Regions from separate parts of the Lysinibacillus sp. Ag94 genome, predicted to be linked through region 1. Evidence: a T-box and tRNA genes for the amino acid it is inferred to sense, from the RefSeq annotation. Region 1 holds a T-box; the other holds one or more tRNA genes.
The links. The T-box of region 1 lies ahead of serS (serine--tRNA ligase). A T-box ahead of a tRNA ligase gene usually reads a tRNA of that ligase, here a tRNA-Ser.
Positions count from the first base shown of each region.

Region 1 (15,114 bases):
AGCACGTGAGCTTGGTAAAGCAATTATTGCTGATGGAGGCATTAAATACTCAGGAGACATCGTTAAAGCTCTAGCGGCTGGTGGTAACGTTGTAATGCTTGGTTCACTTCTTGCAGGTACTTCTGAATCTCCTGGTGAAACTGAAATCTTCCAAGGTCGTCGCTTTAAGGTTTACCGTGGTATGGGTTCAATTGGCGCTATGGAAAAAGGTTCAAAAGATCGATACTTCCAAGAGGATGCTAAAAAATTAGTACCAGAGGGTATTGAAGGTCGCCTTCCATACAAAGGACCACTAGCAGATACAATTTATCAACTAATCGGTGGTATTCGTGCAGGTATGGGCTATTGCGGTTCAGCTAACCTTGAGTTCTTACGTGAAAATGCTCAATTTGTTCGTATGACAGGTGCAGGTCTACGTGAATCACATCCACATGATGTACAAATCACAAAAGAATCACCAAACTATTCGATGTAATATATTACTAGCAACTTTTATGCTCTCGAATCGTCTACAAAGATGACACGAGAGCATTTTTTTATGATAGAGAGTGCGCACGGACATTACTATATATGATAAAATGTCGAGGACAAGATTATTTTTTGGAGGGCTTTAGGGTGAAAAAGACAATAAACACTGTCATTCGCTTACTCCTAATTCCTGTTTTGTTATTTAGTGTTTTAGCAGGTATTCCTGCGAAGGCACATGCAGAATCAGATTTAGGACTACATGTGGATGCTGCGATTTTAATTGACGCAGATTCAGGAAAAATTTTATATGAACAAAATGCTGATACTGCACTAGGTATTGCGAGTATGACAAAAATGATGACTGAATACCTGTTATTGGATGCAATTGATGCAGGTACAGTTAAATGGGATCAAGAATATCACGTAACTGATTATACGTATAAATTGTCCCAAAACCGTGCGTTAAGTAATGTACCATTGCGTAGAGATGGAACTTACACTATTCGCGAATTATATGAAGCTATGGCTATTTACTCTGCAAACGCTGCAACAGTAGCTATTGCAGAAACAGTTGCAGGTACTGAAACTGAGTTTATAAAGCTAATGAATAAAAAAGCCGAAGAGCTTGGTCTTAAAGGCTATAAATTCGTAAACTCTACTGGTCTTAATAATGCAGATTTATTTGGTATGCAGCCAGCTGGTACTGGACCAAGTGATGAAAACGTAATGCCTGCTAAATCTGTAGCTAAATTAGCATATCATTTACTAAAAGATCATCCGGATGTATTAAAAACATCTAAAATTGCAAAAAAGACGTTCCGTGAAGGTACAGAAGATGCAATTAAAATGGAAAACTGGAACTTTATGTTGCCGGGATTGGTGTTCCAATATGAAGGCGTTGACGGATTAAAAACAGGTACAACAGACTTTGCTGGACATTGCTTTACAGGTACAGCAGAGCGCAATGGTACACGTTTAATTTCTGTTGTTATGAAAGCTGTAGATACAAAGGGACAGGGCTCAAGAAAAGCACGCTTCGATGAAACAGCTAAATTGCTTAACTATGGTTTCTCACAATTCTCGAAACAAGAAATTATTCCAGCAAACTATAAGTTTAAAGATGAAGAAACAGTAAAAGTTACGAAAGGTAAAGAAAACAAAGTAGCAATTGCTGTTAAAGAACCAGTTTCATTTATGGTCAAGTCATCTGAGAAAGATTTATATAAACCTAAACTAGTATTAGATAAAAAGAGTCTTGAAGCAGAGGTTAAGAAGGATACAGTTGTCGGGAAGGTAGTTATTGAGCGCTCAGAGGGCACAGATTACGGTTTTATTGACGGTAAGGGCCTTAAAGCCGATGTTGTTACAACAGAGGCTGTGGAGCGTGCTGGTGGTATCTCATTATTCTTCCAAGGTATTGGTAGCTTCTTCGGAAACTTATGGAGTGGCATTACTGACTTTGTTGGTGGCTTATTTTAATAATTAATATAAAGAACACGTAGATGTTTTTAAAACATCACGTGTTCTTTTCACATTTTTACGCTTTCCTGCATACGCTATTAGGCGAAAGGATGTGGCTAAATGTGTGGCATTACAGGATGGGCTAGCTTTCAAAAGGATTTAAGAACAACTAATGACATTCTAAAGTTAATGACGCAAACGTTAAATAAACGAGGGCCAGATGATGAAAATATTTGGTGTAGTGAGCATATTGCATTTGGCCATCGTCGGCTAGCTGTCATAGATTTAATCGGTGGGAAGCAACCGATGAAAAAAGTACACGATGGTGCAAACTATGTCATTACATATAATGGCGAGCTTTATAATACAGAAGAATTAAGGAAAGAGCTTCAACAAAGAGGGCATCTTTTTACAACACATTCAGATACGGAAGTATTATTAACTGCTTATATTGAATGGAAAGAGCAGTGTGTTGATTTTTTAAATGGAATTTTCGCTTTTGGTGTATGGGATGAACAATCACAATCTCTGTTTTTATGCCGAGATCGATTAGGTGTAAAGCCTTTATTTTACACAGAACAACAAGGCGGTTTACTTTTTGCATCCGAAGTGAAAGCATTATTAGCTCATCCATTGATTAAAACAACCGTTAATACGGAAGGGCTAGCAAATATCATGGCTGTAGGACCGTCTAGAACGCCCGGAAAGTCACCTTTTCACAATATTAATGAGTTACGTCCAGGATATGCAATGCGTTTTTCTAGAGAGGGTATACGAGTTTGGCAGTATTGGCAGTTACAAAGTACACATCATGAAGAGTCATTAGAGGAGACAATCGATCATGTCCGTTTTTTATTAACGGATGCTATTGAACGACAGCTTGTTTCAGACGTACCAATCTGTACATTTCTTTCAGGAGGATTAGATTCTAGTATTATTACGGGAATTGCTGCTACCATGTTTCAGCAACAAAATAAAGGCAAACTTCATACGTACTCTATAGACTACGAGGATAATGAACGCTTTTTTAATCCACATGCTTTTCAAACATCTACGGACACGTATTGGATTCAAAAAATGACAGATACCTTTAGTACAACACACCATGCTGAAGAAATTTCTCAGCAGCAATTAATCGATTGCTTAGTAGAATCTGTCATCGTTAGAGATTCACCAGGAATGGCAGATGTTGACTCATCGTTATTATGGTTTTGTCGAGAAATTAAACAGGATTTTACCGTTGCGCTATCAGGTGAATGTGCAGATGAAATTTTCGGTGGTTATCCATGGTTTACAGAAACGACTACAGGTTTTCCATGGATTCGTTCATTGTCTGAAAGATCAACAATGTTACAGGAGCGATGGCGTAAGAAATTAAAAGTTGAATCATATGCACAACAGGCTTATTCACAGACAATTGCTGAAGTACCATATCTTGATGGAGAGAGTATTGAGGAAGTAAGGCAACGAGAAATGTTTTATTTGAATATGGTATGGTTTATGCAAACATTGCTGGAACGAAAAGACCGTATGAGCATGGGGGCGAGTCTTGAAGTCCGTGTGCCGTTTGCAGATCATCGTCTTGTAGAATATACGTGGAATATTCCTTGGGAAATGAAAAATTTAGACGGTATGGAAAAGGGTTTACTTCGTAAAGCAATGCAGCATTTATTGCCAGAAGAAGTTTTATATCGGAAAAAGAACCCGTATCCTAAAACGTATCATCCAGTTTATACAGCGGGCGTTCAAAAATGGCTCAGAGGCATAATGGAGGACAAAAATTCAATTCTGCATGAATTATTTGAACGACAGAAACTAATAGAGCTCATTGAATCGGGTGGCAGTTCTTTCAAAGTTCCTTGGTATGGACAATTAATGGCAGGGCCACAGCTTTTAGCTTATCTGGGTCAAATTCATACATGGTTTGAGCTTTATAATATTCAGCTAATAGAATCATAATTAAAGAAAAACCAGCCAACCTTTTAACGTGAGGTTGATTGGTTTTTTTTCTGTATAGCCCAACAGTGCATTAGCTTTTCGATAGAAGGTTCAATTTCATGCACAGGTATGCCTCCAAAGCCTAGTAAAAATTGAGCTTTTGAGGGTGAGGAGTGATCCAAGCGATAATCAGAGAGTGGATAGATTCTGATTTCCGCATTGGAAGCAAGCTGCTGTAATTGCTTTTCAGACAAAGTATGTTGTACATCGAGTAAAATATGCATGCCTGCTTGCTCACCAGTAATGTTAATTTGATCAGAATAGTTTTCTAAAATAGAAGTAAGTTTTTCATGCTTTTTTCGATAAATCTTTCTCATGCGATTTAAATGCTTAGCAAAATGGCCGTCACGCATAAAATTAGCTACAATATGTTGATCGAAACGAGGTACTGTCGATGAATAGTAATTAAAGACATCATTATAAGCTGCAAGTAACTTTGGTGGAAGTACAAAATAAGCGACGCGCAAGGACGGCATTAATGATTTTGTAAATGTACTCATATAAATTACTTTATCATTTCGATCTAATGCATGAAGTGCAGGAATTGGTTTTCCAGTATAACGAAATTCAGAGTCATAATCATCTTCAATAATGTATCGAGAGGAGCTTTGTGAGGCCCAATTTAAAGCCTGAGCACGTCTTGTAGCCGATAATACTGCTCCTGTAGGGAATTGGTGAGATGGCGTGATATAAACAACGTCAGCGCTAGTTTTTTCGAGCTCATGAATGATAATTCCTTCATCATCGACCGCAATTGGATAAACCTTTCGCTTATGCTGGGAAAACATCCGATGCACAGCTGGATATCCAGGGTTTTCAAGGGCAAAACAAGTATTGTCACTAAAGAGGCGCAAAATCATTGGTAGAAGCTGTTCTGTTCCTGAACCGATGACAATCTGCTCGGGACTACAAACAACCCCGCGTGATTGAAATAAATAATTAGCAATCTCCGTTCGCAAAGATAGTTCCCCTTGAGGCTCACCTGTTAATAATAATTCCTTTGAGGCATCATCAAAGAGCTCTTTCGCATATTTCCGCCATGTTTGAAAAGGGAAGGCATCAATATCGATGGAACCAGGATTAAAATCTATTTTGTACGATTTTTTCTTAGGTTGTTCGTTTAAGGAAGTTATTGTGTCCTGCTGAATATACGGAAGCTCGTCAATTTCCTCTACAAAATAACCGACACGGGATTTAGACATAATATACCCTTCAGCAAGTAGCTGTGCATAGGCAATTTCAATTGTTGTTTGTGAAATATTCAAAAAATCGGCTAATTTTCTTTTTGATGGTAATTTTTCTCCTACTGCTATTTTCTTTGTAATAATAGCTTCTTTAATGCCGCTATAAAGCTGATCGTAGAGCGGTTTTTCACCATTTTTTTCTAGTTGGAATAAGAGCATGTCCATGTGCATTAATTCTCCTGACCTTACGATTATTTTATAAACTGGATATTTTTATATGGTCAATTTCAATTATACTAAATTTCATCATAAAGGTGGAGGTTAGAAATCATGAAACAAACAGGTACAGAATTAGTGAAGCGCGGGATGGCGGAAATGCAAAAGGGTGGCGTCATTATGGATGTTATTAATGCAGAACAGGCGAAAATTGCGGAAGCGGCAGGAGCTGTAGCTGTTATGGCATTAGAGCGAGTACCATCAGACATTCGCAAGGCGGGTGGTGTTGCACGTATGGCCGATCCTCGTATTGTTGAGGAGGTTTTGGGGGCAGTATCTATTCCTGTAATGGCTAAAGCACGTATTGGACATATTGTAGAAGCAAGAGTGTTAGAAGCAATGGGTGTCGATTATATTGATGAAAGTGAAGTATTAACGCCAGCAGATGAAGAGTTTCATTTATTAAAAAGTGATTACACAGTGCCCTTTGTTTGTGGGTGCCGCGATTTAGGCGAAGCTGCTCGACGCATTGGTGAGGGAGCTTCTATGCTACGAACGAAGGGGGAACCAGGGACAGGTAATATTGTTGAGGCAGTTCGTCATATGCGTAAAGTGAATGCCCAAGTACGTAAGGTAGTTGGTATGACAGAGGATGAATTAATGACCGAGGCTAAATTGCTCGGTGCTCCTTTTGAATTATTAAGAGAAATTAAGCGTCTTGGCCGTTTACCAGTAGTGAATTTCGCAGCAGGTGGCGTTGCTACGCCAGCAGATGCGGCATTAATGATGGAGCTTGGAGCAGACGGTGTATTTGTTGGTTCTGGTATTTTTAAATCAGAGAACCCAGAGAAATTTGCTCGTGCAATTGTTGAGGCTACAACGCATTATAAGGACTATAAGTTAATTGCTGAAATTTCAAAAGAGCTAGGTGTTCCAATGAAAGGCATCGATATTGCACAGCTTAGTCAAAATGAGCGTATGCAAGAGCGAGGCTGGTAAGATGAAGCGAATCGGTGTTTTAGCATTACAGGGAGCGGTAAGAGAGCATGTGCAAATGTTAGAGTCTCTTGGATGCGAAACGGTGTTAGTAAAACAAAGTGCTGATTTAGAGAAGCTTGATGGACTTGTTTTGCCTGGTGGAGAAAGTACAACGATGCGGAAATTGCTGGATCGCTATGAGCTATTGGAGCCAATTCGCGCACTTGCAAAGCAAGGTTTACCGATGTTTGGAACATGTGCAGGATTGATTTTATTAGCAAAGGAATTAGTGGATTATGAGTCACATTTAGCAGTAATGGATGTGGTAGTTGCACGGAATTCCTATGGACGTCAGGTAGACAGCTTTGAAGTGAAGCTCGACATACCGGAGATAGGTGCTGCTATTCCGGCGGTCTTTATACGTGCGCCACATATTGTTTCCGTAGGTGAGGGTGTTGAAATATTGGCGAAGCATGAAGGCAAGATCGTGTTAGCAAGAGACGACCATTTCTTAGGATGTTCCTTCCATCCAGAATTAACGTCAGATGCACGAATTCTTGAATATTTTGTATCTTCTATGGTATGACTTGCAAATTTCCACTTCATATAGTACAGTATGGATAAAATTTAAATAACTGAACACGATGATGGGAAGTAGTAGCAAGCACGTTTTTTTTAGAGAGTCAGCGGGTGGTGGAAGCTGATAAAAGCACTTGTGAATCCGTCCTGGAGTTGCGCAGTCGAAGTGAATGAAGTAGGCTGTCGCCGGCTGAAATGCCGTTATGAAATAAGTGGATTAGACAAAGTACAATGTGTCTAATCAATTAGGGTGGCAACGCGGGTAGCTCTCGTCCCTTTTGGGGATGAGGGCTTTTTTGTGTTCCTACTAAATTTTTCCCATCATTAACAATCTACTGGAGGTATGAAGATGTTAGATATTAAACGCGTGCGCGACAATTTCGCGGAAATTAAAGAAATGCTATTAACACGTAATGAGGATTTAGGAAACTTAGACGATTTTGAACAATTAGATGCAAAGCGTCGTGAATTAATTGCAAAAACAGAGGAGCTTAAAGCTGAACGTAATAAGGTATCTGAACAAATTTCGATCATGAAGCGCAATAAAGAAAATGCGGATGAAGTTATTGCACGTATGCGTCAAGTTGGCGATGAAATTAAAGAGCTAGATGTCCAATTAAATGATGTAGAAGAACGCTTTAAAGATATGATGATGCGTTTACCGAACATTCCACATGAATCTGTACCAGTTGGCACAACAGAGGACGATAATGTAGAGGAATATACTTGGGGTGAGATTCCAACATTTGATTTTGACATTAAAGCACACTGGGATATCGCTACAGATTTAAAAATTGTAGACTTTGAACGTGGTGCAAAAGTGACGGGTAGTCGTTTCTTATTCTATCGTGGTCTTGGCGCTCGTTTAGAACGTGCATTAATGACGTTTATGATGGACTTACATGCAGAAGAGCATGGCTATGAAGAAATGCTACCACCTGTAATTGTCAATCGTGATAGCTTAACAGGGACAGGACAACTACCTAAGTTTGAAGAAGATGTCTTTAAGTTAGATGACACAGATTATTTCATGATTCCAACAGCAGAAGTACCTGTGACGAACTTCTATCGTGATGAAATTTTACCAGCTGAAGCATTACCACATGGCTTTGCAGCATATAGTGCATGCTTCCGTTCAGAAGCAGGTTCTGCAGGTCGCGATACACGTGGTTTAATTCGCCAACACCAATTCAACAAAGTAGAATTAGTACGCTTTGTAAAACCAGAAGAATCTTATGAACAGCTAGAACTATTAACAGGTCATGCAGAAAAAGTACTGCAATTATTAGGATTACCATACCGCAAACTAAAAATGTGTACAGCTGATTTAGGCTTTACTGCAGCGAAAAAGTACGATTTAGAAGTGTGGATTCCAGCTCAAAATATGTACCGCGAAATCTCTTCATGCTCTAACTTTGAAGATTTCCAAGCACGCCGAGCAAATATTCGCTTCCGTCGTGAGCCAAATGCAAAACCAGAGTATGTCCACACATTAAACGGATCAGGTCTTGCAATCGGTCGTACAGTAGCAGCAATCCTAGAAAACTATCAGCAAGCTGACGGAAGCGTAGTGATTCCTGAAGTATTAAGACCATATATGGGCGGAAAAGAAGTAATCGCTCCAAAGTAAACCAAGTCGGAAACGAAGCGGCTAAAAGAAAAAGCTACTGTTGAAAATATCTAATCTCAACAGTAGCTTTTCTTTTTTTACAGTAGGTTAGCGAGGTCGAACGCGATGTTTCACAGAGAAGTTATGTTCGTTAGAAAGCAAGTAAATAACGCCCTCTATAAAGCCTATAAGGGCCGGAATATATGTCCAGAAGAAGATGAGGTACAATATACCTTGTCCAATTTTCCCTAAGTAAAATTTATGGATTCCGATTCCACCTAAAAAGATAGCTAGTACCCCTGCGACTGTTTTATTTTTTATAGGCCAAGAAGGATCGATGCCATCATACATAGGAGCTGAATATTGGGGCTGCGTTTGATATACAGGCTGTGATTGCTGTTGATAAACCGGTTGATGCACAATTTGCTGTTCTTTTTGGAAATTGAATTTTTCACCACAATATTTACATTGAGCTAATGTAACATCAGCCGCTGCTCCACATTGTGGACATTCGATATTTTTCATGTCAATATCTCCTAATCAATGATACTTGTTTAATTTACATTTTCCGATGTATTGTTTTTAACTACATTGTTATGATTATCTATTGAATTGATTCGACTGGAGTACCACAGTTATTACAAAATTTCGAAGTAACATCTAGTTCTTGTCCACATGAACAAACAGGCTTGTGTAAACTAGTTCCACAAGAAGAACAGAATTTTGATGATTCCTCGTTTTCACTCTGACAAGAATGACATGTAATGACCTTTAGCGTTAAATTTTCACCACATAAGTTGCAAAACTTACTAGTAGATACGATATTACCATGGCAAGAAGGACATATTTTATGTGTAACATTATTGCTAGGCTGTTGTACTTGTTGATTCATCATAGTCACCATACCTTGCCCTACGCCTAAGCCAACTCCACTTGTAGCAAATAATCCAGCTACTCCATTGTCATTTGATGCAGCAGATTCATATATATCAAAGCTACGTTGTGTTACATAACGATTGTCACCCATAATTTCGAATTTAGCTTTATCTTGTAAAATTTCATTTATTTTATTGAAATCTTCTTCTGGGAAATTAATTGATTGAATATGGAAATGGGCCATTATAAAACCATACGCATTGAATTCTTCAGATATTTTTTCTTTTAAACTATTTGAAATATTATGAAGCTCTGTTGTTATTTCTAGTGCAGAGATTTTCTCATTAATAATTTTATTTGCAAGTTCAGTTTTTATGGATGTAATAAGAGAACCTTTAAAGTAATCTTGTACTTTTTCGAAACTAACAATATCATCTTTGTTCATAGAGCCTATAACTTCTGTAAAGAATAATAAATAGTCATCAAGGCGGAGAGCCAATTGTCCAAATGCTCGTATACGTAATTTTACAAAGTATTTTGGATCAATTAGTTGAATAGGATCAGAGGTTCCCCAATATAAATCTAATTTTACTGTTAGATTTATAAAGTAGATTTCTGCTGAAAAAGGTGTATCCCCTCCATAAGCAAAATTCACAACATGGTGAAGTAATGGTAAGTTATTGGTTGATAAAACATGTGTGCCTGAATTAAATACATCACATATTTGCCCACCCTTTACAAATATGGCGACTTGCCCTTCGTTGACGATAAGTGTAGTGCCTAACACTAGCTTTTCATTCGGATGCTTGTAGATTAACCAATCGCGCGAGCGTAAACCATCGAACTTCACTCTATCCAAAATAGGCATTAAAATATTACCTCCCTATTAATTACCTTTTAAATAAAATTATTACTAGTTATATTTTCCCTTTTCAGTTTATGCATGTCAATGGTTTATGTATATTGAAATTTTTCTTTAGATTAGCCAGTAATGTACTTGCCATATCGCATTTTTCATTTTTTAGATTGCGTATTTAAAAATATTATTGTTATGAATATGTTGTCGCTATTACGACATATTTCCATATATAAGCTTCCCCTAATCATAAAAAAGAAGGTGCCTCCATCTGAGACACCTTCTTTTTTATGTGAAGTTTAAAACTTTTCATTTTCAACCACTAAAGCTTGTCGTGCTTTTTTCTCCGCTTTTTTTCGTTCACGTAATGCTCGGAAAAAATCGGTTAAGATTTGTCCGCATTCCTCCGCTAAAATTCCTTCTGTTACCTCGCATTCATGGTTAAAGCGTGCATCGTTTAATAATCGATAGAGTGAATCTACACAGCCTGCTTTTATATCCCTTGCACCATATACGACACGCGGCACACGAGATTGCAAAATGGCACCTGCACACATAGGGCAAGGTTCAAGTGTCACATAGAGTGTTGTTTTTTCAAGACGCCAGCTACCTATTTTTTTACAAGCATCTTGAATAATCATTAATTCAGCATGCGTCGTTGCATTTTGTGTTGTTTCTCGTAAATTATGAGCGCGTGCAATAATCTCCCCATCATAGACAAGCACAGCTCCTATTGGCACTTCTCCAAGTAAAGCTGCTTTCTTAGCTTCTTCTAGTGCACTGTTCATAAACAATCGGTCTGTTTCAAAAATATCCACTATAATCTCTCCTTATCACTAAGTGTATCTTGCTTAATTGACAATTGCTACTATGACGTGAAGGTAAAACGTTGACATTTCCAAAACAAACATTTATATTCATATATGAACACATGTTCATATATGAATATAAAAAGGTTAGGAGTAAACTAAATGGATGAAAAATTACAAAATACAGAGGTTCAGGATAACAAAGAGCAACATTTAGACGAAGAAACACTATTTGTCGTGTCTCAAACATTTAAAGCATTAAGTGATCCGACAAGAATTCGTATTTTAAATTTATTATGTACGGATGAACATTCAGTTAACGACATTGCTGAGGTTTTAGATTTAGGTCAATCAACAGTTTCGCATCAATTACGTTTTTTGAAAAATTTACGGTTAGTGAAATACAGAAGAGAAGGTACAACTTTATATTATTCAACAGATGATGATCACATTATGAATTTGTTGATGCAAGCTATTGAGCATGCTACACATAACTAGATAAAATGGGGGATAAAACATGGGACACAATCATGATCACAGCCATGATCATACACATGGTGCAAACAAAAAGGTTTTAATCGTATCATTTATTATTATTACGAGTTATATGATTATTGAAGCGTTTGGGGGCTATTTAACAAATAGTTTGGCTCTTTTATCTGATGCAGGTCATATGTTAAGTGATTCCATATCATTAGCAATAGCCTTACTTGCCTTTATATTGGGAGAAAAGGCAGCAAGCTATAGTAAAACATACGGCTATAAACGATTTGAAATTTTAGCAGCAGTATTAAACGGTGTGACATTAATTTTGATTGCTTTATTCATTTTCTATGAAGCAATCAAACGTTTTGCCAATCCACCGGAAGTGGCAACTACAGGGATGTTGATTATTAGTACAATCGGTCTTTTGATCAATATTTTAGTCGCTTGGATTATGATGCGTGGCAGTGATACAAAAGATAATTTAAATATGCGTGGTGCTTTCTTACACGTATTAAGCGATATGATTGGATCTGTAGGGGCCATCGTAGCCGCATTATTAATCATGTTTTTTGGTTGGGGCTGGGCTGATCCACTTGCGAGTGTTATTGTTGCAGCATTAGTATTGAGAAGCGGCTACTATGTAACAAATGCTGCAGTTCACGTCCTTTTGGAAGGAACGCCTTCAAACGTAGACGCTGAAGAAATTATACAAACTATTGTACAAACAGATGGTGTGCATAGCATTCACGATTTACACATTTGGACAATAACAAGCGGAACAAATGCACTTTCTTGTCATGCAGTTGTGGAAGGCCAGCTAAAAATTGCGGATAGTGAGCATATATTACGAGAAATTGAACATAATCTTGAGCATAAGGGCATAAAGCACGTAACGATTCAATTGGAAACAGTAGCACATAAACATGATAACTCCATTTTATGTACAATAAAAAATGAGCAGTCGAATGATCACCATCATCATTAAAAAAATTAAAAATTTTCAGCTTTACATACCCTTCGTAGGTATGGTAATATGGAATTGTAAGGTAGGAGGTGTATTATATGGAGGATAAAGTGAAAGAAGATGCTTACCATACAGAGGAAGGTACTTCGTGCCGAAAAAGTCATCATCCTGAACGCGTTAAAAAAGATTTAACGACTCGTTTAAATCGCATTGAAGGTCAAATCCGAGGTATTAAAGGGATGATTGACAAAGACGTTTACTGTGATGATATCATTACGCAACTGTCTGCCACACAGTCTGCATTAAATAGTGTTGCAAAGATATTATTAGAAGGTCATTTAAAGGGATGTGTAGTAGATCGCCTATCAGAAGGTGATGATGCAGTGTTAGATGAATTAGTAGTGACTATTCAAAAGTTAATGAAAAAGTAAATTTTTAAGAAATATATACCCCTATACAGTACTTAACACATTAAAGGAGAGATATTTATGCAAAACGTAACTTTAAACGTACAAGGAATGTCATGTGGCCATTGTGTAAACTCAGTAGAAAAAAGTGTTGGCGCTTTAACTGGCGTTGAACAAGTAAAAGTAAACTTAGCTGAAGGTTTAGTAGATGTAGCATTTGACGAATCACAAGTATCTCTAGACCAAATTAAAGAAACGATCGATGATCAAGGCTATGACGTTAAATAATATAAATAGGGTGCTCTTGTAGCACTCTCTTATTTTCAAATAAATATACCCCCTGTTGGTATATGGAGAGGAGAAATGATGATGAGTTCGGAAATAAAAGAAGCAAATTTGCAAATTACAGGTATGACATGTGCAGCCTGTGCTACTCGTATAGAAAAAGGTTTAAATAAAATGGATGGTGTAGAACAAGCGACAGTTAATTTAGCTCTTGAAAAATCATCCATTAAATATGATCCGACAAAATTAAACGAAGAAGATTTTGAAAAGAAAATTGAAGCACTTGGTTATGGTGTCGTGAAACAAAAAACAGAATTCGCTATTACAGGTATGACATGTGCGGCCTGCGCAACACGGATAGAGAAGGGTTTAAATAAACTAGCAGGTGTATCCTCTGCGAACGTAAACTTAGCACTTGAAAAAGCAACTATTGAATTTAACCCATCTGAAGTGACGATTGCAGACATTATTGCAAAGGTTGAGAAATTAGGATATGAGGCTCATCAAAAGGCAGATGAGCAAGAAACGGTGGATCATCGTGAGCTGGCCATTAAACAACAGCAGAAAAAATTTATTTTATCGGCCATTCTTTCATTACCATTACTGTGGACGATGGTAGGACATTTTTCATTTACATCATTTTTATATGTTCCTGAATTTTTAATGAATCCATGGGTGCAAATGGCGTTGGCTACGCCTGTTCAATTTATGATTGGGAAACAATTTTACGTAGGAGCCTACAAAGCTTTACGCAATGGTAGTGCAAATATGGATGTACTTGTCGTAATGGGAACATCTGCGGCGTATTTTTATAGCGTATATCAAGCGATTATTACTGCGGGGTCACATCATGCCCCCCACTTATATTTTGAAACGAGTGCCGTATTAATTACTTTAATTTTATTAGGTAAATTATTTGAGGCAAAAGCAAAGGGTCGTTCATCTGAAGCAATCAAAAAATTAATGGGCCTTCAGGCAAAAACGGCCATCGTTGTTCGTGACGGTGTAGAGAAAGAAGTTTCGTTAGAAGAAGTAGTTATTGGCGACATTATTTTAGTGAAGCCTGGTGAAAAAATTCCTGTTGATGGTAAGGTGTTAGAAGGAACAACAGCTGTAGATGAATCAATGCTAACAGGGGAAAGTTTACCCGTTGATAAAAAGCAAGGTGACCTATTATTTGGTTCTACTATAAATAAAAATGGCTTCATTAAAATGACGGCGACTAAAGTCGGTCGTGATACAGCCTTAGCACAAATTATTAAAGTTGTAGAAGATGCCCAAGGCTCCAAAGCGCCAATCCAGCGCTTAGCAGATCAAATTTCAGGTATTTTTGTACCAATCGTTGTTGGCATTGCGCTTGTCACGTTTTTAATTTGGATTATTTGGGTGCGACCTGGTGAATTTACGCCTGCACTTGAAGTGTTAATTGCAGTTCTCGTAATCGCTTGTCCATGCGCACTTGGATTAGCAACGCCAACATCTATTATGGCGGGCTCCGGTCGTGCAGCGGAATTTGGTATTTTATTTAAAGGTGGAGAACATTTAGAGCAGACACAAAGCATCGATACAGTAGTTGTTGATAAAACAGGTACAGTGACACACGGCAAGCCTGTATTAACGGAAGTTATACTAGCAGCAAATCAAGATGAAACACGCTTTTTATCGTTGATTGGTGCAGCAGAGAAGCAATCAGAGCATCCGTTAGCAGAAGCAATTGTTCAAGGGATTGTTGATCGCGGTATTAACCTAGGAGATGTTCAATTCTTTGAAGCAATACCGGGTTACGGTGTGCAAGCGACAGTCTCTGGTCAAGGCGTTATTATCGGTACACGTAAATTGATGCAACAATACGGTATTCATATAGATGCCATTCTACCATCAATGGAGCAATTAGAGAAAAACGGTAAAACGGCAATGCTAGCTGCCATTAACGGTCAG
Region 1 is NZ_CP096780.1:6,487-21,600, forward strand. It holds gene guaB (IMP dehydrogenase) at 1-475, shown strand, start outside; gene MY533_RS00035 (D-alanyl-D-alanine carboxypeptidase family protein) at 616-1,947, shown strand; gene asnB (asparagine synthase (glutamine-hydrolyzing)) at 2,050-3,888, shown strand; gene MY533_RS00045 (MocR-like pyridoxine biosynthesis transcription factor PdxR) at 3,912-5,336, opposite strand; gene pdxS (pyridoxal 5'-phosphate synthase lyase subunit PdxS) at 5,442-6,326, shown strand; gene pdxT (pyridoxal 5'-phosphate synthase glutaminase subunit PdxT) at 6,328-6,891, shown strand; T-box leader at 6,941-7,164, shown strand; gene serS (serine--tRNA ligase) at 7,234-8,514, shown strand; gene MY533_RS00065 (TM2 domain-containing protein) at 8,602-8,844, opposite strand; gene MY533_RS00070 (SPFH domain-containing protein) at 9,098-10,237, opposite strand; gene tadA (tRNA adenosine(34) deaminase TadA) at 10,525-11,043, opposite strand; gene MY533_RS00080 (ArsR/SmtB family transcription factor) at 11,197-11,532, shown strand; gene MY533_RS00085 (cation diffusion facilitator family transporter) at 11,552-12,505, shown strand; gene MY533_RS00090 (metal-sensitive transcriptional regulator) at 12,583-12,915, shown strand; gene copZ (copper chaperone CopZ) at 12,973-13,179, shown strand; gene MY533_RS00100 (heavy metal translocating P-type ATPase) at 13,261-15,114, shown strand, end outside.

Region 2 (15,114 bases), 900 kb from region 1:
CCTAAAAGATAAATTACAGGACTGGATCGAACAGTCAGGTCAATAAAGTGAAACTTTAACTTCTTTCAGCAAACTATCCGCTGAAAGAGGTTAAAGCTTCCGACCCCAATTATGCCGAGGCATAGTTGATTTAGTGGGGGGGCTTTATCCCCCACTGATTATAGTCTTCACCAATCGCGCATTTACTGGCAGTTATGCTTGCATTTGACGCTTTCGATACAGACAAATAATTGCTGCTTGGTATTGTGCGAGATAAAAAACGAGGATGCTTTCAAATATGAAGGTATCCTCGTTTTTTTGTATTCAAATATAACTATTGATTTTTTATTTTTCGAATTCGATATTGTAGGTTTTGACGACTCATGCCAAGTGCACTAGCAGCCTTTGTAATGTTGCCTTCATATAAATTTAAGACGTTTTGCACATAATATGATTCAGCTTCACGCAAATAAGCATCGAGTGGCATAACATCATTCTGTTGTTGGAACATAAAGAATTCCGGCTCGTGATTAGTTGTGTCCTGCTGTTGTACTTTGAAACGGAAATGCATTGGTAATAAATCTGAGGTAACTGTTGATTCAGTGGTCATAAACGACACAATTTCATCTAGTAATAGCTCAAGTTCCTTTAAATTTCCTGGCCAATCATATTGCAAAAATAAATCCTGGACATCAGGTGCTAGATCCCGGACATTTGAAGCAAAGCGTTCCCGATGGCGGTTAAAGTAATCATCTACGAATGGAAGAATATCTTCTTTTCGATCTGTTAGATTTGGGATGGTAATCGCCATTGTAGCAAAGAAATAATACAGAGATTTAGAAAGTTTTTTCTCCTCAATCAATGTAATAGGGTCGCTTCCGACACTTCCGATTAGCATGTATTTAGACTGTGGGAGTGATTGTAATACCTCTAACAGTTTCTCTTGAATGTCTAAACTTAAAAAGTCAATGCGTTCGAAGAAAAAAGTATATGCCTTGTCATCTTGTAAGAGCTCCTGCAATTTATCTAAAACAGATGGAACAGAGCGACGACTTACTAATGTTACAAATGCTTCAGGGTCAGGCGATGCTGCATGGTGAATCCCCTCTGCGACTAAATCCTTTCCTGTACCCGATTCTCCAATTAATAAGACCGGTAACTTCACAGCTGCTGCTTTTTTTGCGTTTGCGATAATTTGTCGCATCGATTCGGATACTGCTGTAATCATATCGAATGTTAAAGGTTCATCATATCGGCGAAGAGGCTGATAAACTAGCTTTTCGAGTGATGTAATGTCACGAGCAAATTCAATTGCTCCAATTAGTTTATTTTCAACATAAAGTGGAAAAGTATCATTAATGGTTGTAATTTCATGACCATTTTTATTCCAATAAGTTTGTTTTACATTAATTTCCTTTTTACCTGTTTGTAATACACGCATTAAAGTACTTTCATGCTGACGGAAGGAAAACATTTCAATAACAGAACGATCTGCTAATTCATCAAAATGGAAACCTTCAATTTCTTTCATTTTTGTATTATAAATAATTGTTTTGCCAGAAAGGTCTACAGCATGAATACCAACTGAAACATTTGTTGCAATAAACTTATAAAAAGGAAGTAGGGGTTCAGAATTTTTCATAAAATGTGCACCTCAAAAATTTTTTACTTGAAATATGCAACAAAATTTTGCATTATAATAAGTGTAAGAATATTCTAAACGCAAAGATATTTTGCGTCAATGTTTTTTGCGCACTTAAAACACATCTCACGAGGGAGGATAAAGTATGATTTCATACAAACACGAACCATTCACAGATTTTACTCAAGAGGCAAATTACAACGCATATTTAGAAGCATTAAATAAAGTAGAGAGTTATTTAGGTCATGACTATCCACTAATTATCGGTGGAGAACGTATTACGACAGAAGATAAAATCGTTTCATATAATCCAGCAAAGAAAACAGAAGTAATTGGTCGCGTATCAAAAGCAAACAAAGAACTCGCTGAAAAAGCAATGCAAGCAGCAGATGAAACTTTCAAAACTTGGAAAAAAGTAGATCCGGCTATTCGTGCAGACGTATTATTCAAAGCAGCTGCAATTATTCGTCGTCGTAAACATGAATTTTCAGCACTTTTAACAAAAGAAGCAGGTAAACCATGGGCTGAGGCTGATGCAGATACTGCAGAAGCAATTGACTTCTTAGAATACTATGGTCGTCAAATGCTCCGTATTAAAGAAGGCCAACCTGTAGAAAGTCGTCCAGGGGAATACAACCGTTATGACTATATTCCATTAGGTATTGGTATTGTTATTTCACCATGGAACTTCCCATTCGCAATTATGGCGGGGACAACGGCGGCAGCTTTAGTAACAGGTAACACTGTATTATTAAAACCGGCTTCAACAACACCTGTAGTTGCTTATAAATTTATCGAAGTGTTAGAGCAAGCAGGTCTTCCAGCTGGTGCTGTGAACTTTGTACCAGGTTCTGGTGCAGAAGTAGGTGACTACTTAGTTGATCATCCAAAAACACGCTTCATTAGCTTTACAGGATCTCGTGATGTAGGCTTACGCATTAATCAACGTGCGTCTGTATTAAATGACGGTCAAATTTGGATTAAACGTGTTATCGCTGAAATGGGCGGTAAAGATACAATCGTTGTTGATAAAGAAGCGGATCTAGAGCTTGCAGCACAATCTATCGTAAAATCAGCATTTGGCTTCTCAGGTCAAAAATGTTCAGCATGTTCTCGTGCTGTTATCGTTGAAGATGTTTATGACCAAGTTGTTGACCGTGTAGTGGAATTAACAAACGCGTTAACATTAGGTGACCCATCAGACTTCAACAACTTCATGGCAACGGTTATTGACCAAGCAGCATTCAATAAAGTGACAGAGTACATTGAAATTGGTAAAGGAGAAGGTCGTTTAGTTGCAGGTGGTACAGCTGATGATTCAGTTGGTTACTTCATTCAACCAACAGTATTTGCAGACGTAGATCCTTCTGCACGAATTATGAAAGAAGAAATCTTTGGACCAGTTGTAGCTATTACAAAAGCTAGAGATTTCGATCAAGCAATTGATATTGCAAATGATACTGAATATGGCTTAACTGGTGCGGTTATTACAAATAATCGTATGAACTTAGAAAAAGCACGTGAAGATTTCCATGTAGGTAACTTATACTTCAACCGTGGCTGTACTGGTGCAATCGTTGGTTACCAACCATTCGGCGGCTTCAATATGTCCGGTACTGACTCAAAAGCAGGTGGCCCTGACTATCTACAACTTCACATGCAAGCAAAAACAACTTCTGAAATGCTATAACTTCTTTCGGCTGACTGAAGAAGTTGCCTCCGAACGCAATTATGTGGGGCATAAATTTTAAGAGAATCTGCGAGACTCCTCCTGGTAAAGTGAGTCCGGCAAGAACCGCAGGCGCTAATGTCGAGGCGGCTTACCTAGGAGTAGTGGGCAGATTCTTGCTTTTTATATTCAGAAAATGCTGAAATTGTTCTATTGAATTATTTATAGAAAAACAGAGTCTTCAAGAGTTTTTCATCATGAACGTAAGGAGAGAATACTTTTATGACAAAATCAAATCAAGTGATTGAACAAACGCAAAATTTTGGTGCTGCAAACTATCACCCGCTACCAATCGTTATTTCAGAGGCTGAGGGTGCTTGGGTAAAAGATCCAGAAGGTAACAAATATTTAGATATGCTATCAGCGTACTCTGCTGTGAATCAGGGGCATCGTCATCCAAAAATCATCGCCGCGTTAAAAGAACAGGCTGATAAAGTAACACTAACTTCTCGTGCATTTTATAGCGAAAACCTTGGTGAATGGTATGAGCTTGTTGGAAAATTAACGAATAAACAAATGGTATTACCGATGAATACAGGTGCTGAAGCGGTAGAGACAGCATTTAAAGCCGCTCGTCGTTGGGCTTATGATGTAAAAGGTGTAGAAGATGGCAAAGCTGAAATCATTGCATGTAATGGTAACTTTCATGGTCGTACAATGCTTGCTGTATCTTTATCATCTGACGAAGAATATCGTCGTGGCTTCGGTCCAATGTTACCGAATGTTAAGTTAGTAGATTACGGTAACCTAGATGCATTAAAAGCTGCAATTACTCCAAATACAGCAGCGTTTTTAATTGAACCTATTCAAGGTGAGGCTGGTATCGTTATTCCATCAGAAGGCTTCTTAAAAGCTGCGCGCGAACTATGCCGTGAAAACAATGTTTTATTCATTGCAGATGAAATCCAAGCTGGTTTAGCACGTACGGGTAAAATGTTTGCATGTGATTGGGAAGAAGTAGAGCCTGATATGTACATTTTAGGGAAAGCTTTAGGCGGCGGTGTATTCCCGATTTCGTGTGTAGCTGCAAATCGTGAAATTTTAGGTGTATTCAACCCAGGATCACACGGTTCAACTTTCGGTGGTAATCCTTTAGCATGTGCTGTATCTATTGCATCAATTAAAGTATTACTAGATGAAAAATTAGCAGAGCGTTCACACGAACTTGGTGAATACTTTAAAGGTAAATTAAAAGAAATTAATAACCCAGTCATTAAAGAAGTTCGTGGTCGTGGTTTATTTATCGGAATGGAATTAACAGAGGCTGCACGTCCATACTGTGAAAAGCTTAAAGAATTAGGCTTATTATGTAAAGAAACACATGATACAGTCATTCGATTCGCGCCACCACTTGTTATTTCACAAGAGGATTTAGACTGGTCAATCGAACAAATTGAAAAAGTATTTAATCTTTAACAAAATGTTCACATTTTAATTCGGAAGTATGTTACAATGATGCCGATATACTATCATTATAAAAAACAAAGAGGCGATTTAATATGTCTGAAAACTTAAATCTGTTCACATCTACTCAAGAAGTCATTCAAGAGGCTCTAAATAGACTTGGTTATGACGAAGCTATGTATGAATTATTAAAAGAGCCGCTTCGCATGTTACAAGTTCGTATTCCAGTGAAAATGGATGATGGTACAACAAAAGTATTTACTGGTTACCGTGCACAACATAATGATGCTGTAGGGCCAACTAAAGGTGGGGTACGTTTCCATCCGGCAGTATCTGAGGAAGAAGTTAAAGCGCTTTCAATGTGGATGACATTGAAATGTGGTATCGTAGATCTACCTTATGGCGGTGGTAAAGGTGGTGTCATCTGTGACCCTCGTCAAATGTCTATGGATGAAATCGAGCGATTGAGCCGTGGATATGTACGTGCAGTTAGTCAAATCGTAGGACCAACAAAAGATATTCCTGCTCCAGACGTATTTACGAATGCACAAATTATGGCATGGATGATGGATGAATACAGCCGTATGGATGAATTCAACTCACCAGGTTTCATCACAGGTAAGCCACTAGTGCTTGGTGGTTCTCAAGGTCGTGACCGTGCAACTGCACAAGGTGTAACAATTGTTATCCAAGAAGCAGCGAAAAAACGTGGCATTGATATTAAAGGTGCACGTGTTGTCATTCAAGGCTTTGGTAACGCGGGTAGCTTCCTTGCGAAATTCATGCATGATTTAGGCGCGAAAGTAATCGGTATTTCAGATGCTTATGGTGCACTTCATGATCCTGAAGGTTTAGATATCGACTATTTATTAGATCGTCGTGATAGCTTCGGTACTGTAACAACATTATTTGAAAATACAATTTCAAATAAAGAATTATTAGAGCTTGATTGTGATATTCTAGTGCCAGCTGCTATCGAAAACCAAATTACTGCTGACAATGCACACAATGTTAAAGCAAACATTGTCGTAGAGGCAGCAAACGGTCCAACAACTGCTGAAGCAACTAGAATTTTAACTGATCGTGGCATTTTACTTGTACCAGACGTATTAGCATCTGCTGGTGGTGTAACAGTTTCTTACTTTGAATGGGTGCAAAATAACCAAGGTTATTACTGGACAGAAGAAGAAGTTGAAGAACGTCTTTACAAAAAAATGGTTGATGCATTTGAAAACGTTTATACAACAGCGACAACACGTAACATTAATATGCGCTTAGCAGCTTATATGGTAGGTGTTCGCCGCACTGCAGAAGCTTCACGCTTCCGTGGATGGGTTTAATAAATATATAAGAAAAACGGGTCATTCCTAGTCGGATGACTCGTTTTTTATGTATGCACGCAAAAAAGTGTGAAGAGTTAAGAGTGAATGCAATGACAGTGGAGTCAAGATTGGTTTTAAATCTTTGCTTTCATCAATAGAAATATGCGAAAATCCAAGTAGAAAGGGGCGAATTGAATGGATTCATTTACATATTATAACCCAGTGAAGTTACACTTTGGTGAAAATGCACTGGAAAAGCTTGCGAATGAGTTAGCGCAACATGGTGAAAAGGTATTAGTTGTCTATGGTGGAGGCAGTGTTAAGAAAAATGGTGTATACAATGCTGTTATCGAAAAGTTACAAGAAGCAAATAAAACAATATTTGAACTTAGCGGTGTTGAGCCAAATCCACGTGTGGAAACAGCAAGACTTGGTATTAATCTTTGTAAAAAAGAAGAAATTGATCTAGTCCTAGCTGTTGGTGGCGGTTCTGTAATTGATTGTTCTAAGTTAATTGTTGCAGGTGCAAAATATGATGGCGATGCTTGGGATATTGTAAAACGTAAAGTAATTGTGAAGGACGCTTTACCGCTCGGGGCGGTATTAACGCTAGCCGCAACAGGTTCCGAAATGAACTCAGGTTCTGTCATTACAAACGCTGCGACAGAAGAAAAACTAAGTTGGGGTAGCTCTGCAGTATTCCCGAAATTTTCAATTTTAAATCCAGTGTATACAGTGACTGTACCAAAAAATCATACGGTTTACGGTATTGTTGATATGATGTCACATGTATTTGAACATTATTTCCATAATACGACGAATACACCGATTACAGATGAAATGTGTGAAGGGTTATTACGAACGGTCATTACAACAGCGCCTAAACTGTTAGAAGATTTAGAGAATATCCAGTTGCGTGAAACAATTTTATTAGCCGGAACAATTGCGTTAAATGGATCCTTATCGATTGGCTCTCGTGGAGATTGGGCATCCCATATGATTGAGCACGCTGTTTCTGCGGTTTACGATATTCCGCATGCAGGTGGCTTAGCGATAGTACAACCACATTGGATGCGTTTAAGTGTACCCGTAAATCCAGAGCGTTTTGCACGGATTGCAATACGCGTTTTCGGTGTCGACGCAACAGGGAAGTCTCTAGAAGAGGTTGCATACGAAGGAATTGATCGTTTATCGGCATTCTGGACTTCTCTAGGAGCTCCAAGTAGTCTAGCGGATTATGAAATTGACGATTCCAAATTCCCGCGAATAGTAGAACACGCTATGCAAAATGGCCCCTTTGGAAACTTTAACAAATTACAGGAACAAGATGTGCGTACTATTTTGCAAAACTCACTTTAACTCCTTTCTATTTCTGGACGTTAATTATGAGACATAATTGATTAGTAAAGATGGATATGAGGCTGGGACCTAACTAAATGGTCCTTCGTAAAGCCGAATAATCTCTAAATTAATAAAACACGATAACTAGACAAACCGAACTATTCCGAAACACTTCATGAGAGTTTCGTTGGATAGTTCGGTATTGTTCGGTATTTTAGTTGGCTGAAACACATTTGTTCCTGCCTGTTTTTTTGTGCAATAACAACCCTATGTCGAATGTTCACGTTAATTGTAGAATTGTTCAGAATTTGTTCAGCTATGTTTATTAAAATAAAGATATTAATAAACTAGGATGGAGAGGGAGCAAATATTGAAACAAATGCTTGAAGATCGCGATGGCACATCGGGTTGCATAGAGACGTCATTTCAGCAGCATGTTTATAAAATGCAAAATTGTGTATAAGTATTGGGAATTGAAACGCAATCACTACAAGTTGAGAATGACCAAATTGTCACGGGATATATCGTTGAGCAAAGTATATTTTTAAAAAGCTTACAAAGTGGCCAAACGAATATTACCTTTACAGATGGTGTAAATAAAGCAAATGTACAAGTTTTTGTATGTCCTTCTGGGGAAATTGTAGTAGAAGCAAAACCTTATTTAGGGAATACTGAAATAGTGCCAGTTTATTATCGAAGTATACTAGCAGATACAGCTATTGCAATTGATTTAAAAGGTGCTTTAAAACATTATTTGGTGACTCATCAAATGATGAATCGATTGCAGAGGTACATTACCAATCTATGCACCCTAATGTATTGAAAAACTCTTATGCAGGTAATTTCATATTAGGTTGCTATGCAGATGGAAGAGAGATTACAAATGCAGAAGAAATGTTTTAAATAATGAAGAGATTTTAGATTGCTTAATGGAAGATACAGAAGAAGTTAAACGAGAACAAAATCATCTAGTGCTGATATAAAAAATAGCCAACTGCCTGAGAAAAAGGCAATTGGCTATTTATCTCATTTAAAATGTTTTGGATAATAAGTTATTGTTTAAATGTTGAGTTTTCCGGTCTTTCGCCAATATGCACCCAATCTTGTTTTCCATCATCCTCATCAAATAAAATGGCCACTTTCGATACACCCTTCTGACTTAATATGACCTCTGTTAAATGGTCGCGTACATCATCTAGAAAAGCGAGTGATAGGTTGGGGTCAGCTTCAGCAACTAATTCCACATGTAAAAACTCACCTTCTTTAATGACTTCTAGGCGAACAATATCTTTAATGTTTGGGTCATCCATTACAAGATGAGCAATATGATTTAGCATTTCTTCGTCTGTTTCCCCAATAACTCCACGTGCATTATCGAGAAACACTTTTGCTACAACATAGAACATCATAAAGCCAATAATCATTGAAACGAGTCCTTCTATATTTGCCCAGCCTGTAAAGTGCGCAATTAAAATAGCACCGAAGGCCAACACGTTACCACCTGTAGCTACTAAGTCCTCCATGAATACTAATTTTGTTGCTGGTTTTGCGCGATTTAAATAAGGGAAAGCTTTAGGGATAGCTGTTATTATTCCCGCTTTTTCCTGTCCAGCGTCATGTAGTATTTCAACGGCTGCTTTTGCAAGAACTGACCCTTCTAAAACAATACCGATCAATAATACGCCAAGTGCAATGAACATTCCTTTAGATTCTCCGGCAGGGTGTATAAAATGATGCCAGCCTTCTTTTACGGTTTCATAAGAAAGGATAGCTACAATTATAACAGCAAAAAGACAAACTAAATTTACAATTCGGCCAAAGCCTCCTGGAAATTGTTTTGTCGGTGCTTTTTTCGACAGCGCTGAGCCGATATAAACGAATAATTGGTTTGCTGCATCTCCTAGTGAGTGCATCATTTCTGCAAACATGGCAACATTACCTGTAAAGAAGAAGGCAATACCTTTAATAATTCCTAAAAAAGCATTGACTACTGCTGCCAACAGAGAGGGCTTATTCCCGTTTTTTAATAGTTTTATTATTTCTACCACGAAAGAATCCTCCAACTAGTTTAAAATTTCCATTTCGATTTTTTCTATATAGGGTAGTGCTCGTAATGAACGATAAAATGACAGTAAGTTATCAGAGATTATTAATGATAAGCGTAAATCTAATTCGTGATAAACATTAGTATCATTTGGAACATCTTGAATGCGTATGTTTTCAATAATAATATTGTTTTCCTTTAAGAATTGTAAAAAGGATTCACTATTGTCATCATTGTTAATCTGAACTTTCAATGATATTTCTCGCATACGAATTCTTTTTGGTCCTATTTTCATTAGAAACGGCGATAAAACCTCAATTCCGAAGACAATGATAATAACAGCTAATGTAGCATCTATATAAAAGCCTGCGCCAACAGCAATCCCTATCCCAGCAGCTCCCCAGATCATTGCTGCAGTTGTTAAACCTGAGATACTATCATTCCCTCGTCTTAGAATAACACCTGCTCCAAGAAATCCAATCCCACTAACAATTTGGGCAGCCAAGCGTAAAGGGTCCATTGTAATGTTGATTTCTGACCTTGGGGGTGTTGAATAGGCGGTTTCAATCGAAATGACAGTTAATAAACAGCTAAATGTAGCGATAACTAAGCTTGTTTTTAATCCTACAGGCTTCTTTTTTAATTCCCTTTCGATACCGATTACTAAACTTAATGTGGCTGCAATTACTAATTTTATGCCAACTTCATATGTAATCATATTTTCCAAGGTTTCCATACGCAACCCTCCACAGATATTTCGTATTGCTAAGAGATATGCAAGGTGTCATTATTATATGTACATTACTTTTTTGTATTGTACATCACGATCGTAATGAAGTATAAGTATTTTTAATTTCTTTCACCACATATTTTTGGGAGCGAAAGCGAAGCGACAGCAACAAATGTTTTCTGTGCGAAAGCGAAGCGACAGCAACAAATGTTTTCTGTGCGAAAGCGAAGCGACAGCAACAAATGTTTTCTGTGCGAAAGCGAAGCGACAGCAACAAATGTCTTAACCTTTATAGGTAGTGACAGTAATACGAATATAAGTTAAGGTTTCCGGCGGATGACACGGAATTGGAAAGGGGTCCTTTATGCGGACATAAAGCCGAATCCAGACGTAATGATGCCGAGGTAAAATTTATTGGAGGTTGGATTTAATGGAGAAAGCCAAAATTCATCCATACATTCCTATTTTTATTGGCGTAATTTCTGTATCCTTGTCAGCCATATTTGTGAAATTAGCAAATGCAGAAGCGGGAGTTATTGCGTTTTACCGTATGTTCTTTTCGGTGTTAATAATGGCTCCTCTGTTTTTTTGGAAGTACACAAACGAGGTAAAGAAATTAAGAATACGTGATTGGCTATTTTCTTCTGTTGCTGGCATATTTTTAGCCTTTCATTTTATTTTATGGTTTGAATCACTTAATTACACCTCTGTAGCAAGTTCTACAGTTTTGGTTACACTACAGCCATTGTTTGCATTTGTAGGGACCTATTTTTTCTTTAAAGAGAACATTACTTTGAAAACCATTTTTGCAGGAGTTATTGCTATTGTCGGTAGTATTTTAATTAGTTGGGGAGATTTTAAACTTAATGGTACTGCATTTTATGGAGACATGCTTGCTCTTGTCGCGTGCGCACTCGTTACAGCTTACTTTTTATTTGGACAAGATGTACGGAAAAGATTATCCCTTGTGACATATACGATGATTGTTTATGCTGTTAGTACAATTACATTGTTTATCTATGTTCTTATTAAGGGGGAATCGTTCGGCCCTTATTCAACTATGGACTGGATATGGTTTATTTTATTAGCGATAGTTCCTAATTTATTTGGTCATACTCTATTTAATTGGTCAATTAAATACGTTAGTACAAATGTAGTCTCCATTGCGATTTTATTTGAACCAATTGGCGCGGCTATTTTAGCGCTTCTTATTTTTAATGAATATTTAATAGCCACACAAATTATTGGTGGATTCATTGTTATAGTAGGAATTCTCTTATTTGTAGTTGATGAGAAAAAGATTTTTAAACTTTTTTCAAAAAAAGCTTGATTTTTAAATTGCTATATTATATATTATTACTTGTCCTTAACAAGAAGGACGACTTGAAAAAAGATTTGAAAAAAGAATTTAAAAAAAGTTGTTGACATGAAATGAGTTAAATGTTAATATAAAGAAGTCGCTGAAAACAACGACATCAACATGAACCTTGAAAACTGAACAAGCAAAACGTAATCAATAAAGTTTTTAGTAACTAACCTTGAGTTAGTGAACGAAACAAAATTTTGGACATCAAACATGATGCCAGCAAAACAATTTGAGCTAATCAAATTTCTTTTTATGGAGAGTTTGATCCTGGCTCAGGACGAACGCTGGCGGCGTGCCTAATACATGCAAGTCGAGCGAACAGAGAAGGAGCTTGCTCCTTTGACGTTAGCGGCGGACGGGTGAGTAACACGTGGGCAACCTACCTTATAGTTTGGGATAACTCCGGGAAACCGGCGCACGCCTGATAAGCGTGAGGTCGATGGTTCGAGTCCATTTAGGCCCACCATTATTCCGAAGTAGCTCAGTTGGTAGTAGCACCTGACTGTTAATCAGGTTGTCGCAGGTTCGAGTCCTGCCTTCGGAGCCATTTTTTTGTGGGGAAGTACTCAAGAGGCTGAAGAGGCGCCCCTGCTAAGGGTGTAGGTCGGGTAACCGGCGCGAGGGTTCAAATCCCTCCTTCTCCGCCATTGGCCCGTTGGTCAAGTGGTTAAGACACCGCCCTTTCACGGCGGTAACACGGGTTCGAATCCCGTACGGGTCATACTGAAATGCAGTAGATGTAATGTACATCTACTGTATTTTTTTTGTATTAAAATAGTTTTTAAGATTCTAAGGTGAAATTTATTTATAATGAATTTCACAACATGCTTGCAAAAAAGACTTAGTAATTATAAATGACAAAACGTCTACCAGAAATGAGTAGACGTTTTGTCTTTATGCTCTTAATAGCATCCTTTCAAGTGAACTACGTGCTTCTTCAGCAGTGTGAGCATCTACTTGAATACGATTATGTGGTTGCCCCTTCTCTATACTTTCTAAGGACCAAAGCAGATGAGGAAGGTCAATTCGATTCATTGTAAGGCAAGGACAGAAGTTCTTATTTAAAGAGATAATATGCTTATCAGGGTGCTGCTGGATTATCCGATTAACAAGATTCATTTCAGTACCGATTGCCCATGCTGAACCACTCGGTGCTTTATTAATCGTATCGATAATGTATTTTGTAGAACCTGCTTTATCTGCAGCCGCAACAACTTCACGATTACATTCAGGATGAACAATGATACGCATAGTTGGATGAGCTTGACGTATAAGCTCCGTATGCTGAACTGTAAAACCTTCGTGAACGGAGCAGTGTCCCTTCCATAGGATGACTTGAATGTTTTCTGGAGACTGATCTGTCTCAAGCATATTTGTATGAGGATTCCAAACTGCCATATTTTCAAGCGGTATTCCTAAATCATACGCAGTATTTCTTCCTAAATGTTGATCTGGTAAAAAGAAAATACGTGGTTTTTGCGTAAATGCCCATTTAACCATTTCTTTTGCATTGGACGATGTTACGCAGGCTCCACCATGACGCCCAGTAAATGCTTTAATAGCAGCAGTAGAATTAACATATGTTAGAGGGATAATTGTATTGCCAAAGAGTTCTTGTAAAATCGGCCATGCTTGTTCTGTTTGATAAATGTCTGCCATGTCTGCCATTGAACAGCCTGCACGCATATCAGGTAAATAAACATGCTGTTGTTCAGTTGTGAGCATATCAGCTGTTTCCGCCATAAAGTGTACGCCACAAAATACTATATGTTCAGCTTCCTTGTTAGCCGCTGATAATTGAGCAAGCTGCAAGGAATCCCCTGTTGCATCTGCAAATTGAATCACTTCATCTTTTTGATAATGATGTCCAGGGATGAAGAGCTTACTACCTAATTTCTTTTTTATAGCTAAAATGCGAGATTCCATGTCATTTTCAGATAATCCACGATAATGCTCTGGCAGTAGTGATGTTTGTTGTAATAAGCTAGTGATGGACAATGGAATTAGCTCCTTTCGTTTTTACTTGTGCACTAATATCGAAGGCTTTTACTGAATGTGTTAGTGCTCCGAGTGAAATCCATTGAATACCTGTTTCTGCATAGGCATTTAAGTTATGAAGTGAAATGCCGCCTGAAGCTTCTGTAGCAATATGTGGTGGAACTACGGGAAGCCATTCACGTATTTCCTCAGGGCTACGATTATCAAACATAATGATATCTGCGCCGGCTGCAATTGCTTCATCCAATTGTGCTTTTGTTTCGATTTCGACTTCGATTTTAATGGTGTGACCAATTTTTTCACGGGCTAGCTGTACGGCCTTAGTAATACTACCTGCAAAAGCAATATGATTATCTTTTAGCATTATCGCATCGTATAAACCATTGCGATGGTTATAGGCGCCACCGATTCTAACAGCATACTTATCTAACATACGCATTCCGGGCATTGTTTTGCGTGTATCGCATATTTTCGCATTTGTACCTGCTGTTTCTCGTACCGCTAAATTTGTAGCTGTAGCAATAGCGGACATGCGCTGGATAAGATTTAAAATTACACGCTCACCCATTAATAACTTTTGAAGTGGTCCTTGGATAACGGCTAGAATATCACCAGCATTGACTTTGTCACCATCTTTTTTATAAAGGATAATATCCATAGATTGATCAAGAAGAAGAAATCCATGCTTAATGATAGGGGCTCCACAAAAAATGCCGCTCTCCTTCGCATAAAAAGAAAAAGATCCCTGCTGTTCTGGAGAAAATATAAATTCACTCGATAAATCCCCATCACCTATATCCTCATTAAAAAATTGTTTTAGCAATTCCTCGAGTTTGATGATATTCATATAATGAATTCCTCACTTTCATCTGTCCTTGTTGAAAAATGATCCAACGGTTTGCCCAATAATGATCATCTTGTGGTCTGTCAATGCGAATATGTGCTCCACGAGTTTCTTTTCGTGTAATGGCTGCGTGCGCCATTAATGTAGCGACAATATGCATCATGTAAAGTTCGAGTTCCTGCCGATTTAAGCTCTCTAAATCAACATGAAGAAGTGTTTGCATTGAGGGCAATTGTTGTACGAATTGTTCCATATCGATTGGATTTCGCACAATGCCTAATGTGTGCATCATCATTTGTCGTAATTGATCTTTTGTAAATAATGATGGCATTGTTTGTTGATGATGATTGTCATCAATTACGAAACTATTTTGCTTACAACCTGTTTGAATAATGTATTGGGCGGTTCTTTGTCCAAACGTAATGCCTTCTAAAAGAGAGTTACTAGCTAAACGATTGGCACCATGCACCCCGGTACAAGCAACTTCACCTATTGCATATAGATTAGGAATAGATGTTCTTCCCTTGTCATCAGCAACAACACCACCCATTAAGAAATGACTACCTGGTGCTACAGGGATTAATCCATTTTGTAAATGAACATGATTGTCATAGCAAAGCTGAGCAATCGTAGGGAATTTTTCTTCAAAGTGTTCGATACTTGAAATATCAATAAAGGTTTCCTGCCCAGCAGCACGTTTATTAAATAATGCATG
Region 2 is NZ_CP096780.1:3,743,450-3,758,563, reverse strand. It holds gene yugI (S1 domain-containing post-transcriptional regulator GSP13) at 1-46, shown strand, start outside; gene MY533_RS17595 (AAA-type ATPase lid domain-containing protein) at 314-1,621, opposite strand; gene pruA (L-glutamate gamma-semialdehyde dehydrogenase) at 1,767-3,311, shown strand; gene MY533_RS17585 (ornithine--oxo-acid transaminase) at 3,573-4,766, shown strand; gene MY533_RS17580 (Glu/Leu/Phe/Val family dehydrogenase) at 4,850-6,094, shown strand; gene MY533_RS17575 (iron-containing alcohol dehydrogenase) at 6,272-7,435, shown strand; gene MY533_RS17570 (hypothetical protein) at 7,884-8,240, shown strand; gene MY533_RS17565 (cation diffusion facilitator family transporter) at 8,470-9,465, opposite strand; gene MY533_RS17560 (MgtC/SapB family protein) at 9,481-10,197, opposite strand; gene MY533_RS17555 (DMT family transporter) at 10,622-11,521, shown strand; tRNA gene MY533_RS17550 (tRNA-Ser) at 11,951-12,023, shown strand; tRNA gene MY533_RS17545 (tRNA-Asn) at 12,028-12,104, shown strand; tRNA gene MY533_RS17540 (tRNA-Ser) at 12,114-12,204, shown strand; tRNA gene MY533_RS17535 (tRNA-Glu) at 12,207-12,278, shown strand; gene nadA (quinolinate synthase NadA) at 12,452-13,555, opposite strand; gene nadC (carboxylating nicotinate-nucleotide diphosphorylase) at 13,542-14,402, opposite strand; gene nadB (L-aspartate oxidase) at 14,359-15,114, opposite strand, start outside.
Region 2: it encodes a tRNA-Ser, which carries the amino acid that the T-box ahead of serS (serine--tRNA ligase) is inferred to sense. The anticodon was not compared.